3 regions of the Pseudoalteromonas sp. Z9A4 genome follow, and region 3 is predicted to be linked to each of the others. Evidence: riboswitches for the same ligand, from Rfam matches in the RefSeq annotation. Region 3 holds a riboswitch; each other region holds the start of a gene.
What was found. Region 3 has a riboswitch for cyclic di-GMP ahead of GQR54_RS00390 (hypothetical protein). Riboswitches for the same ligand answer to the same signal wherever they lie in the genome.

Region 1 (4,786 bases), on a different contig from region 3:
ACCACGTATTGATAAATGCTTTGATAAACTGATTCACCTTTGCCCGATTGCAAGCGCGGCCGAGCGTAAATATCAACAAAGCACACAAACCGAAAAACCATCATCACATATCGTAGTTAAAGATGTAGGTAAGGTAAGGCTAATTGATATAAAAGATATTATTTGGATTAATGGTGCTGGCAATTATGTAGAGCTACATTTTACACAAGGTAGTACACCGGTATTACACCGCGAAACCATGAAAAATATTGAACAGCAGCTAGAGCCAGAAGGGTTTATTCGTATTCATCGCTCAACGCTGGTAAGAAAACAAGCTATCTGCGAACTGATGCCTACTGACAGTGGCGATTATAAAGTCAGACTTAAAAACGATATGTGCTTAAACCTTTCAAGGCGCTATAAAGGGTGTTTAGAGAGTATTATAAGCCCTCTTCAGTAGCGGTTTATAATACTCATATTAATTACCAGTTCTGTTTTATATAACTATCACTTGGATGCACTAATAAATAGCTTTCGGTATCTTTATAAAAATTAACTTCTACATCGCTATTTTTCCATACTTTTTCAAACATGTTTTTAGCTATGATATTAATGTTTATATAGTCAACTCGTTGATAGCCAAGTTCTTTTACACCCGCAAAATAGGCCTCTAACGAATCAAGACTATCTAAAGTTAACAGTTCAAACTCTTTTAAGTTAACAATCACAAACTTAATTGTATTTTCAGGGTGAGTGCTCAATTCTTGAATAACACCATTAGTTAATGATGTTATACCTTCATTGTTAAAGCTCCCCTTCAATTTTAAATACATATGAGGGGGTTGTGAACAAATCTGAAATTCGCCATGTGCTCCAAACATAAATTACCTTATATATATCAACTTCTATATATAGAGTAATACAATTTTCCGATTTTGCAGTTAATTTAACAGCGCAATAAAAAAGGCCATTTCGAGGGCTTTTTCTTCTAAGCTTTTAAAACGACCTGATGCACCGCCATGACCTGCATCCATATCGGTTTTAAATACTAAAATATTACTGTCTGTTTTAAGTTCACGCATTTTTGCAACCCACTTCATAGGCTCCCAATACTGCACTTGTGAGTCATGAAGACCAGTAGTAACGAGTATGTTCGGGTAGTTTTGTGCGCTAATATTGTCATAAGGCGAGTAAGCTTCTATCACATCATAAAATTGAGGCTCATTTGGATTACCCCATTCATCGTATTCATTTGTTGTGAGTGGAATACTTTCATCAAGCATTGTGGTTAATACGTCTAAAAATGGTACATGACAGCCAACACCGCAATATAACTCTGGTGCCTGGTTTACAACCGCCCCCATTAATAGGCCACCGGCACTGCCGCCTGAGGCAAACACCTTATTGCTATCACAATAACCTTGATCAACAAGCGCTTTTGTCACATCAATAAAGTCACTAAAGCTATTTTGTTTATGCTCTTTTTTACCTTGCTCATACCATTCGCGGCCTAGCATTTCAGAGCCCCGAACATGCGCAATAACATAAACAAAGCCACGATCGAGTAAGCTCAGTGACGAACTAGAAAAGCTAGGATCAATCGTATAACCATAGGCGCCATAGCCGTATTGAAATAACGGATTTGTGCTATCTTTTTTAAAGCTGTCTTTTCGATAAACAACAGATACAGGTACTTTAACTCCGTCGCGAGCAGTTACCATTAATCGCTCTGACTGATAGTCATCGGCATTAAAACTACCTAGTACTTTTTGCTGTTTAAGCAGTGTTTTTTCGCCAGTTGCTAAATCAACATCATATAAAGAGCCTGGTGTTGTTAAACTTGAGTAATAAATACGCGCAGTCCGTGTGTCTGGCTCTGGGTTCATTGCTATTGCAGCATAATAACAAGGATCGGCAAACTCAAGTGCCATACGATTCCCTTGCCTATTAACAACTACGAATCGAGCTTGCCCTTGCTCGCGTTCACTCAATACCAAAAAGTCATTAAATAACTCTACACCTTCAAGCAGTACATTTTCTCTGTGAGCTGTATGCTCAAACCATTGTGTTTTATCAGCAATCGTTTCGTTTGTTGCTGTCATTAATCTAAAGTTTTTAGCTTGCCAGTTAGTCACAATATAAAATGTGTCACCTAGCTTATCTACGTCAAACTCGTGGCCATCTTCACGCGGCATTAATGCTTTAAATTCGTCAGTGGGCTTATTAGCATCAAGCACCCATGTATCGTTGGTCTCTGTCGATGCTAAATCAATAATAATTAAGCCTTCGTCGCGACTTTTACCAAGCCCCATAAAAAAGCTGCTGTCTTGCTCTTCGTAAACCATTACATCTTGGCTTTGCTCGCTGCCAAGCTCATGCCTAAATACTTGGTATCCTAGTAGCGTTTTTAAATCTTTTTTTACATAAAAAACAGTTTTATTGTCGTTAGCCCAAACAACCTGCCCTTCTGTATTTTCAAGTACATCAGGTAGCATTTCACCGGTCGTTAAGCTTTTAAAGCGAACATTATAAATACGACGACCTTCAGTATCTTCAGAGTAAGCCATAAGCTGCTCGCATGGGCTTAGTGCGACCTCTCCTAGCTCAAAAAACTCAAATCCTTCAGCTAATACATTCACATCAAGTAAAAGCTCTTTATTATCAGCCTTTATGCTTGTACTTCTATAATGACGCGAGTATTCATCATCACCACGAACTTCTGAGTGATACCAGTATTTCCCGTCTTTAACGGGTACCGAATTATCATCTTTTACAATGCGTGCTTTTAACTCTTCAAAAAGTGTATTTTGTAGTGGCTTCATAGCAGCTAACTGTTCATCGCAGTACGCATTTTCAGCATGTAAATGCGCAAGTACTTGCTCATCTTGGCGATCGTCATCGCGCATCCAATAGTAATTATCGGTACGTATTTTATTGTGGGTACTTAATGTATGGGCTTGCAGTTTAGCAATCGGGAAATTAGGTAATAAACTTAAAGAGTAGTCAGGACGAGACACAACAAAACCAATTAAAAAAATAATGTGATTTGCAGTTTATCATAAAAATAAAAAAGCCCATCCAATAGTTGGATGGGCTAAAACGGTAAACGCTTCATTACTAAAACCGCTATACCTTTGGGAAGATAATTCACTTGAGCTTTATATTTGCTGCCAAGCCATAGCCCAACTTTGTCCTACACCGGGCTCGAACATAAACTTTTTATCGTCACTCGCGCGGCAAAACTCATTAAATGGCCAAGGCCTACATTGATAAACATGCCCTGTTTTTGGCTGCAATACCTTTGTACCCGCATTATAGTTTTCACAATTTTCAGGGTACACGTAATCATAAGTATCAAGGTTATTAACAACACGCTCATCGCATTTTGCAATACAATGAAAATCGACATGCGCTTTACATATACCACTGCTTTGCAAAGCAAAAACTTCATTGTTTCTATAGGCAACAATTAAACCTTGTTCGGTCATTTTACCTGCGCTAACAAGGGGTACATGCACGTTAATATGCTCGGCAACTAAACGTGGCCATGCGTGAGGTTCACCTTGTTCAAGCGAGGTGATTTTGTAATCAAATGATAAACTAGCTAGCTCTCCTTGCATGTCATAAAAGGTTACACTCACCACATCGCCAATAAACAATTGGGTATGATGATTTAAGCAACCTATTGTTGACCACTTTCCACAGGCCAACGACGTATGCATAAACACGGCAACACCTTAAGAGTTACAAAATCTTATCCATACACTATGGATACACAAAAAATACACTGAGGGCAAGTGATACATAACAACACGTTATGCAGTAGTCCCGCTACCATAGCTTTTGGAAACTTTGCATCCTAACCTTTCGGCTAGTTTGCCAGCAATGCGGCGATTATAATTCGGCCTCGCATAACAATCAAACAAAAGAATGTAACCAAAAACAAAAACCAACCCTTTAAGGTTGGTTTAATGTGTTTTTAACTAAATAAATAAGTTAAAGGTTCTTTCGCCCACGTAAATACCAGCAACACCAATAAAGATATAAATATTAACCACGCAGGCCAAGACGCTTTTGTTACTTTAGCCTCAGAGTCATCCGCTTTTAACTCTTTTAAGCCTGTGATCATCGCCTTAACCAGCGGTTTGCCTTTTATTCTATAAACAATAATAGCTAATACATGCAAGCCAATAGCATAAAGTAAAATGTCAAAATTCAGCTCATGTAGCCAATTGGCAAAATCAATCGTATCGCTAGACACATATTGAGCAAGCGGCCCGTCAGTTAAAATACCATCACTGCTCATTAAGCCACTTACAAGTTGCGTTATGATCAATATAAAAAACACTATCACCATACAGCTACCGGGTGCTGAATGGCCTAACGATTCGCTTGGTGTTTTTAGCGCCTTTAAAATAGCTCTAGGAGAGTGCAGTAACCCACTTAATCTCGCGGTTTTACTACCAATAACACCCCAAATTAAACGTGTTACTATAAGTGCTAAAGTAAAAAAGCCAGCAACAAAATGAAGCTCAATCATGCCCTCTTCAATACTAAAATAAAGCACTGCAATACTTACAACCAAAAACCAATGAAAGCATCTAATAAACCCATCCCACACTTTTAACGTCGTCATTGCGCCTATCCTTAAAAAAACAGTATTATCTAATTCGTTAACTACTTTAACATCATAATATTAAGGTATCCTTATGAGCCATTCTACAAGCCGTGCGAGTAAATATCATGCAACCAGTTAAAAAAGCTATTTTAAAAGGCTTTTTAGATATGCTACCTCTGTGTTTAGCCG
Region 2 (4,786 bases), on a different contig from region 3:
CTTTTCAGCAACATCAAATCTCTAAAAAAATAAAAATGACGCATCAAGAAGTAAAAGAAGAGAGGAAGTCTTCTGATGGTAGTCCAGAAATTAAAAACAAAATAAGACAAATTCAATATCAGCAAGCAAATCGAAAAATTGAAGAACGAGTTCCTACTGCCGATGTGATTGTTACTAATCCAACTCATTATGCTGTTGCAATTAAATATAGTGAAGGAGCAGCTAAAGCTCCTTATGTTGTTGCAAAAGGAGTTGATGAAATGGCATTACGCATTAGAGAGGTAGGACGTCAAAATAATAAAGAAATCATAGAGCTTCCGGCTCTTGCTCGGGCGATATATTTTTCTACCAGAATTGACCAAGAAGTTCCAAATGGTTTATATACAGCTGTAGCGTACGTTTTAACTTATGTTATGCAGCTAAAGGCTTATAAGCAAGGTCGTGGGCAGCCTCCGGCCCCATTACCTGAATTAAAAATCCCTAAAAATTTACAAAAATCTTAGATGTTGGAGTCTTAATTTGAACTGGCGCAGTTTTACTCGGCCTTATACAGCCATTCCTTTAATACTTTTGGCTATACTATCAATGGTTATTTTACCATTGCCAGCATGGCTATTAGATGCATTATTTACATTCAATATTGTTCTATCAGTTATTGTTCTTCTGGTAGCCGTATCCTCAAAGAAACCATTAGATTTCTCTGTATTCCCTACTATTTTACTTGTTGCCACCCTAATGAGGCTAACCTTAAACATAGCCTCAACTCGAGTTGTGTTATTACATGGACATGAAGGTTCTGACGTAGCTGGCCGGGTTATTCAAGCTTTTGGTGAAGTTGTAATAGGTGGCAATTATGTTGTTGGTATTGTTGTTTTTATTATATTAATGGTAATTAACTTTGTAGTAATAACAAAAGGTGGAGAACGAATATCTGAAGTTGCAGCTCGCTTTACATTAGATGCAATGCCAGGTAAACAAATGGCAATAGATGCAGATTTAAATGCAGGTTTAATAGGTCCAGAGCAAGCAAAAGAAAGACGAGCAACAATTGCCCAAGAGGCCGATTTTTACGGATCTATGGATGGTGCGTCAAAGTTTGTTCGAGGAGATGCTATTGCAGGCTTAATCATCCTAGTAATTAATTTACTGGGTGGTGTTTCTATTGGTGCATTCCAGCATGGTCTTAGTTTAGCTGAAGCTTTTCAGCGCTTTGCATTACTTACTATTGGTGATGGCCTTGTAGCACAAATTCCTTCACTTTTACTTGCTGTAGCGGCGGCTATCATTGTTACGCGAATGAACGATGAAGGGGATATGAGTGAAACAGTTGGTAAACAACTGCTTGCATCTCCACGAGTTATTTTTACCGCAGCTTTAATTATGGTAGTCCTGGGCATTGTACCAGGCATGCCTACTGTGGCGTTTTTGGGTTTTGCAATTCCCTTACTCTACGTTTCTTGGCGATTACAAAGGTCACTCCCCACAACAGATCTGCTCGAAGCTGAACAAATAACTGACTCTATTTTAAGTGAGCAGCAAGCTAGCTTAGAGTGGGGAGATATTTCTCATGTCGATAAATTGTCAGTGGAGTTAGGGTTCAGGCTTGTTTATTTAGCTGATAAAAATAAAGGCGAGGAACTGGTTAAAACTCTGCGAGGTGTAAGAAAAAACCTGTCAGAGCAATTAGGGTTTTTATTACCTGAAATCCGAATTAAAGATAATTTAAAGCTAAATCCTCAAGAATATAAAGTTAATCTAACAGGCGTTCCCGTTGCAAACGGTTTTTTAAATGCCAAAGAACTACTCGCTTTAAACACCGGAGATGTTTATGGAACTCTAGACGGAGAAATTACAACCGATCCGGCTTACGGACTAGAAGCAGTTTGGATTAAAGACGATAGCAAAGCTAAAGCTTTAAATATGGGTTATTCAGTTGTAGATCTTGGTACGGTAATTGCTACTCATACTGGTAAGATTATTAAAGAACACTTAGATGAGCTGTTTAGTTACGAAGATGTTCAGAGATTAAATGATAGATTGAAAGAAATTTCACCTAGTCTGGCTGAAACTTTTGAAAAATCATTATCGACTAACTTACAGCTGAAAGTTATTCGGTTATTACTGCGAGAACATATTAGTATCAAAGACATTGTAACTATAGCAGGAACTTTAATTGATAGTGTTGAAGTAACAAAAGACCCTATTTTATTGGTTTCTGATGTTCGTTGCGCATTACAAAATGTATTAGTAAAACAGGTGATGGGTAATAAAGAAGAGCTTGCCGCTTACAGTCTTGATGAAAAGCTTGAAAGTACAATGCAAAGTTCACTAGATCAAGCGATGCAGGCAGGAAAAGTGGCATTAGATAGCTTTCCTGTTGATCCTAATTTATTAGGGCAATTTCAACGGATGATGCCCTTACTTGTTGATGACATGAAAACAAGGGGGGTGACTCCCGTTTTAATCGTTATTCCTCAGTTGAGGCCTTTGCTTGCTCGGTATGCAAAGAGTTTTACAAAAGGTGGCTTAGTTGTTCTTTCTTATAACGAAATTCCAGACTTTGTGAGAGTTAATGTTCTCGGGTCATTAGGTTAATCTCGTTTATTAGTTATGCTGAATAAGTGATGAACTAAATGCAATTATAGTTGCATTTGGTTCTAATTAACTATAACCTTGAAAATAAAGTAGTCCATATGGGTTACTTTTCATGTTGTGAATTATCACTTTTTAAAAAATAAAAGTAATAAAAGTAAAGTTAAAGTAAATTAAATGGCAAGCTTCACGAAAGTGTAGGACGCAAAGCTACCAGTCTAAGGGATAACTAAGATCGTGAGGCTACATTAACTTAGCGACATCGTTTAATACTATAAATGTATTTTTATACATTTCGCTGTTTATATTAAATAGGACCTAGTTGGTCTATTCAAGGTTGTATGGAATACTCATGAGTTATATTTTCACATCAATTAAACTTTTAGTTTGTTGTCTGTTTTTAATTTTTACAATTAATGATGCAACAGCAAAAGAACAGGTTTTTACTCAAGCTTATGAAAAAGGTTTATGGTCTACACAAGAAAGTTCTTTTTCTTGTCGGTTGAGTCAAAATTTTGACAGCTACGCATCGTTAGAAATTATTCGCGTTCCTGCAGAACCCCAAAAATTAGTTCTTAAATGGCTAATACCAGATAAAACTGTAACTGATGTTCAAGTCCACTCTAAGAAAGCTGATTGGCAGTCGAAAAGTATTTCCCCTCCGCAACTTAATTTATTCACTTCGGATATTGCAAATAATACAGCTACATTTGATATTAATGAAAGCACCTTACTAAGAGTAATAAAACAAGGTGGTTGGCTTGATAGTATTATAGGTTTTGGAGATGAACAATTACGCCTGACATTTACAAACATTTTCAGTAGTGATGTTATTAAGCAATATCAACATTGTTTAACTAATCTATCTCCTTTGTCATGGAAGCAGGCAAGAGATCATGAAATTCACTTTAAAACAGGTAAACGTACGGTTTATCAACAGGACGATTTAGACTTTTTGAAAGATCTTGTCCGTTATGTTTCGCTAGATAAAGGTGTAACTAAAGTCATGGTTGATGGGCACACTGATAATGTAGGTTCTCCTTTAGCAAATCGTCTGCTTTCGAAAGAAAGGGCAGATGATGTAGCTTCAAGATTAGTCGAATTTGGTTTGCCTAAAGGTATGTTAGAAGTGCGAGCTCATGGTCAACGTTATCCTATTGTCGAAAATTCAGAAAAAGGACTAGCGTCCAATCGTCGTGTTTTGATTCGTTTGTTTCGACATTCAAATTAATGTGTTTTGTAGGGGATAAAATGAGCCAAAAGTACCTTTTATGGATAAGTGAACAGCAGCCGGATATTGAGTTTATAGAAATAGTTATATCTGAAAACTTCAAATTTTTGCATACCAATTCTATTGCTGAAGCAGTAAGCCATTGTATTAGTATTAAACCAGAGCTTATTTTTGTTGATGCGGATATTAAAAACATTGAATTAGTTGAATTAATTAAGCTTATCCGCAAAACGTGTCCGATTACTCAAGTAGTCTCACTTGTTGATTCTTCGCAGAGTCAAATTGCGTCAAAGACTATAAATATTGGTGGCGCAGTTGATTATTTATTAAAGCCTTTTTTTGAGCAACAGCTAAAAAATACTATTCGTAATGCTAATTCAATGAAGAACGGCGTTGAAGATTTAATTGCTGTATCGACTAAGTCACAGCAAGTTTTGCGCTTAGCTAACCGGGCTGCACAAACATCAGCAAGTGTGTTAATTAGCGGGGAATCAGGCACGGGTAAGGAAAAGTTAGCTCATTTCATTCATAAAGCTTCTGAACGTAAAGATAAACCTTTTGTAGCGGTCAATTGTGCTGCAATACCTGAAAATATGCTTGAGGCAATATTATTTGGACATAATAAAGGCGCATTTACAGGAGCCGTTAACTCCCAAGAAGGTAAGTTTGAACTTGCAAATGGAGGAACAATATTACTTGATGAAATAACTGAGCTACCACTTGATTTACAGGCGAAGTTACTGCGTGTTTTACAAGAACGTGAAGTTGAAAGATTAGGTAGTCATCAAAAAATCAATCTAGATATACGGATTATTGCTGCTTCTAATAAAGTACTAAGAGAGCAAGTAGAAAAAGGGTATTTCAGAGAAGATTTATTTTATCGATTAGATGTATTGCCACTTAGTTGGCCAGCACTTCGTGATAGAACAGATGATATTTTACCTTTGGCTCATTATTTCATTA
Region 3 (4,786 bases):
TTAGCTTCTATTTTACTTGGAGCGGGGAAAGATACAGAGGCATTAAATTCTACGTCTAACTCGATTAGTTACATTGGCGGCTATGCCCATGAAAGTGCTTTTTCTATACTGCTGTATAATGGACTACTTATTTCATCTCTATTGATGCTAAAAAAGAATATAAGACCCATAATTCCACTTTTGTTTTTCATAGGTTTAATATTTGCTAATTATCGAACATTATTACTCTCGTCGTTAATTCCATTGATGGGGGCATATTTTGCCTATTTTTATATGGGTGCAAAGAAAGATACTAAACTACTTGTATTTAGTTCAGGTTTGATTTCGGCATTGGCTGTTAGCGTATTATTTGGTGGTGATGTAGTTGAACGTTTTGGTGAGCTTGGTGGCGCACTTTCTAATTTAAATGAGCTAATGTCAATTGATTATTCATTGTTTAATGTTGAAGAGCGCAGGTTATTGTCTAGCCGTTTATACCTATGGAATATGTACCTTACTGAGTTTTCGTATTTCTCCTTTTTGGGAATATTTTTAGGAGCTGGACCAGAAGCGTGGACTGGCTATTTTGAGGTGTACGCACATAATACGTATATTGCAGCGCTATTTGACCTTGGGATTATTGGTTTAATTGCTTTGTTAATTATGCTTAGCAGTACTTTTTTATTAATTGTGAAGATTGAAGATAAAAAGTTAAAAGCTGTATCAATAAGTTTTTTAGTGGGCTTTTTTATTATGTCCAATTCAACTATGCCTTTGTGGGCGGTGGAAGGGGTACATTTATATTCGTTTATTTTCACAACGGCTTTTTATTTGGCGAAACGAGGCACATCGAAAAAGCTATGTACTAGTTAGTTCGTAAAAAGTTACTTTAGTGTTGATATGGTGTTTGTTAGACATTTAATCTTGATTGTTACTCTATTAAATAATCAAATTGGATTAAGTGTTATAATATATGTCTTCTGCACATAAATTTGACAAATTAGTTTGGTGGAAAGTATTTATTTTTGTTTTACGTATATTGATAAATTTAGTTGTTGTTTATATTAACTAAAGCTTATTAATATTATTTATTTTCCCTATTCTTAAGGATAACAATTGAAAGGTTTACTGTGGGTTTTTTTTGAGAAGGTAGGAGTAACTCTTTTTTCTTTAGTTGCAACTTTTTGGTATGCAAATTTATTAGGGCCTACTGGTTTTGGTATGTCAATTATTATACTTTCGTCATCTTTATTTATATCAACAATAATAGAAAATTTGCAGCAGTACCCGTTAATCGCCGCAAATGAAAATATAGATAACACATTTAAAACTAGCGCAATTGGTTGGTTGCTGTTATCTCTATTAATATCTACATTACTCTATGTTGTTTTATATATAATATACGGTTCTGGTTGGTGGATTCTTATTTTACTTTCAGTCAGTTACATTCCAATTTCATCTATTTCTAGGGTATATATTGCTGATTTAATCATTAAACAAAAATATAAACAGCTTGCTTTAAGGGCTTTTTGGGGTAAAGCTGCAGGAGTTGGCGTTGGGTTATTATCAGCGTATGCAGGCCATGTTGAACTCGCAATAATATTACAAAGCTTCGTTGCTGCATTTATTGCTTTATTAGTTATGTTTTTTTCTCATAAAGATTTATTTAAAAGTGATAGTCACTTCAGTTTTTCATTATTTACTAATTTGATAAAAGAAGGAATTCCATCTGGTGTAGCGATTGTAGAGCAAAATGCAAAGAATCATGGTCTAATTATCTTTTTGGGTGCATTTATAGGTCCACAGATATCAGGTGTTTATGCCCTTGCAATTCGGTTTGTTGATATACCACGCAGTCTCATAGGTATAGGCTTTATTACATGGGCAACAGGCAAGTTTCATTCAGTAAAAAGTGAGTCTAGTGCTTTGCTAAACACTTTTAATACGGCTTTTTTATATTCGACAACAGTCTTAGTTCCTTGTTACATAGGCCTAGCTGTAGTGGCAAAGCCTTTAATATTAGAGTTCTTTGGTATTGATTGGCTCGGAGCTTATGAAATTATAATCGGGTTGGCAGTGTATCAATGTATCACGTCTTTATATTTGTACTTACCCCCATTACAAGTTTTATTTAAGACAACATATGAAACACTATTTGTAAATATAGCTTCTACCATGCTTATCTTACTTTCGGTCGTTTTCCTTTCTGATTTAACAGGTAAGTACTCGCCTTTAATTGGAATGTACCTTTCATTGTTATTTATAATACCTAAGTTTAATTATGCGCTTTGCAAAATTTTAGATATTAAAATTGGCTCCGTTTTGAAAGTAATAACAGGGTGTTTAATTTCTGCTGTAGGGATGTGTTTATTCGTAATATATATTCAGATTAATATGAATGTTGAGAATTTATATATACTAATTTTTATAGGTCTTTTTAGCTATAGCTTTATATATATAACTCTTTATTTAGCTAATATTATTGATAGAAAAATACTAGTTAACATAAAGAGTTTATAAACTAAATTCATTCACACTCAGATAATTGATGAGGCTGGAATGTAAGATCTCCATAATATGAAAATTTTGAGCTTTTAAAATCAACCGTTGCGTCATCAATGTCATAATTTCTTATGTCACATAAATGAGTATCTTCATTAATTTTAAAAGTAGAGTTAACGAATGTCACTTGCGCGTTAATTGCTTGTATAGCTGAACTATTAGCAGAGCTTATATAACAGTCAGTGCAGGTAAAATTATTATTCCATAGCTTGAAATTGTACCTTGCTTCTTTACCTGATGTAGAAGTGATATTTTCTAATGTAACATTCTCACCTTTTATATCTAAATCTGCATCTTTGCTATTTGATATAACAGTATTTTTTATTACTATGTTGCTAGTACCAGTATTAATCATTATACCGTCACCTTGTTGATAGCTACCACAGTTTTCAATACCACCAATATTATTAGCTATTGAAACTTTATCAATTAGAATATCTTTTGCTAAGCCTGCTATACTTATACCAGAAATATAACACGATCTTTCTAAGTCTCGAGATGATGTCAGACCATCAAATACAGAGTTGGTAATGCTGATGTTACTCGTGTTTGTTCCATTGATCCGTATGCCAGCTTTGTAATAACCTAAGCTTGTTAAATTATTAATTGAAATATCTGATATTACCTTAGTTGCATTGTAATCAATTTCTACGCAGCTCATAGTATTGTTTGCTGTTATATCTTCTAGAGTAATATTATTAACATTGTTGCTTTTAATTCTGAAACAGTGGCGAGTGTTTAGAAATGATATATTTTTAAATGTGATATTGCTTCTAGCTATTACAATTCCGGAGTTACTGCCTGAGTAATAGTTGAAATTACTCGTGAATGTAGCTCTTTGTGAACCTACCACTTCAACAGGGTGATCACCGTTACTTAAATAAAGTGCATCAGTTTGTTTATATAGACCTGGCTGCAATTCAACTTTATCAATAAGTGGATCGGCTAATAAATTATTTAACTGGTTGATTGATGCTGGGGAGGTTTCAGAATAGCCATTGCCGCTTCCTACTGTACTAATATAAGCAGTTTGGGCCTGTGAAACGAAGCTTGTTAAAAGAAATACGGAATTAATGAGAATAAATTTTTTCATTTTTATTACCTTGTTTAATTTGAAACTATTCGGTTAAATTTAAAGAATGAATAGGTAAACCAAGGTAATAACTAACAGCGAAACTGTTAGGTCTTATCTTCGCGGTAACCCCGCTACCATCATGAGTGATTAATTAAACACTCATATTAGGCCGGAAGCTTTGCGTCCTTGATTTTCACCAAGTTTGCCCTTTTCACTATGAGTTTTAATTATATCGGAAATGCGAATAAAGACAATGGTATAATTATTATTATGAACGTTTAATTAACAGTTCTTGTTTTAACACGATGATTTATCAGATATTAAAATATTGATAATTTTTAAGTATGTATTTAATGTAATTGTGGTGAATAATACTTTATTTTTAATTTAAACATGAGGTTACATGTGCTATCCTCTATTTCTATTTTTGAGCGTGTCGTCCAATTTAAATGTAAGTATAAGAACTTTCACATTGTAGGCTTGATAATTATTTTCTAACAATACTTAATAGCACTAATTGATGTTTTATTGTTATTAAATGCAATTAGCAATAGATTTTGTATTTGTTTTAGGTAATTGCCCGTTTTTATACACAGTATTGGTTTGACAATAATTAATAGGCGCAATCGGTTGAATCTCAGTTCTTCAAAAGTTTAATGTATGCTGAAACTTCAGTTTTTAAGGGATTTAATCTTTGTTTCTAAGGTTTTATATCAAGGATGTTATTTATATGAATACTTCAGTATTCCCAGAAAAAGAGAAAAGTATACATAGGCTACACGGAATTGATTTTTGTAGGGCCGTATTTATGATACTCGGCTTGTTTTACCATACGGCATTAATATACAACGATGGCTATGTATGGAGGGTATCCTCAACCGAGAGTTCGGTGGTCTTCAATTACATATCCGATTTTATTCATGCATTCAGAATGGAAGCGTTTTACATCATTTCAGGGTTTTTTTACTTTCTGGTTTTCACTAAAAAAAGTACCAATTTCCTGAATGAGAGGCTGTTAAGAATAATGCCTCCTTTGATTTTTTGTGGGCTCTTAATAAACCCAATAATGAATTACTTCAGTGACCAACGAGTTTATAACTGGGGGGAACTAATTTACTTTACGGATGGACAATGGTTGGGCCATCTGTGGTTTCTTGGTAATTTAATGGC

Region 1: linked by a shared signal. The riboswitch ahead of GQR54_RS14870 (chitin-binding protein) and the one ahead of GQR54_RS00390 (hypothetical protein) in region 3 are both predicted to bind cyclic di-GMP.
Region 2: linked by a shared signal. The riboswitch ahead of GQR54_RS15270 (OmpA family protein) and the one ahead of GQR54_RS00390 (hypothetical protein) in region 3 are both predicted to bind cyclic di-GMP.

Annotation. Positions count from the first base shown of each region.
Region 1 is NZ_WTLA01000022.1:49,568-54,353, forward strand. It holds gene GQR54_RS14855 (response regulator transcription factor) at 1-439, shown strand, start outside; gene GQR54_RS14860 (hypothetical protein) at 462-860, opposite strand; gene GQR54_RS14865 (S9 family peptidase) at 921-2,996, opposite strand; gene GQR54_RS14870 (chitin-binding protein) at 3,138-3,701, opposite strand; cyclic di-GMP riboswitch class I at 3,798-3,870, opposite strand; gene GQR54_RS14875 (cytochrome b/b6 domain-containing protein) at 3,959-4,615, opposite strand; gene GQR54_RS14880 (AzlC family ABC transporter permease) at 4,723-4,786, shown strand, end outside.
Region 2 is NZ_WTLA01000023.1:48,320-53,105, reverse strand. It holds gene flhB (flagellar biosynthesis protein FlhB) at 1-503, shown strand, start outside; gene flhA (flagellar biosynthesis protein FlhA) at 520-2,595, shown strand; cyclic di-GMP riboswitch class I at 2,762-2,843, shown strand; gene GQR54_RS15270 (OmpA family protein) at 2,945-3,823, shown strand; gene GQR54_RS15265 (sigma-54 dependent transcriptional regulator) at 3,844-4,786, shown strand, end outside.
Region 3 is NZ_WTLA01000001.1:91,327-96,112, forward strand. It holds gene GQR54_RS00380 (O-antigen ligase family protein) at 1-852, shown strand, start outside; gene GQR54_RS00385 (oligosaccharide flippase family protein) at 1,096-2,499, shown strand; gene GQR54_RS00390 (hypothetical protein) at 2,507-3,634, opposite strand; cyclic di-GMP riboswitch class I at 3,735-3,833, opposite strand.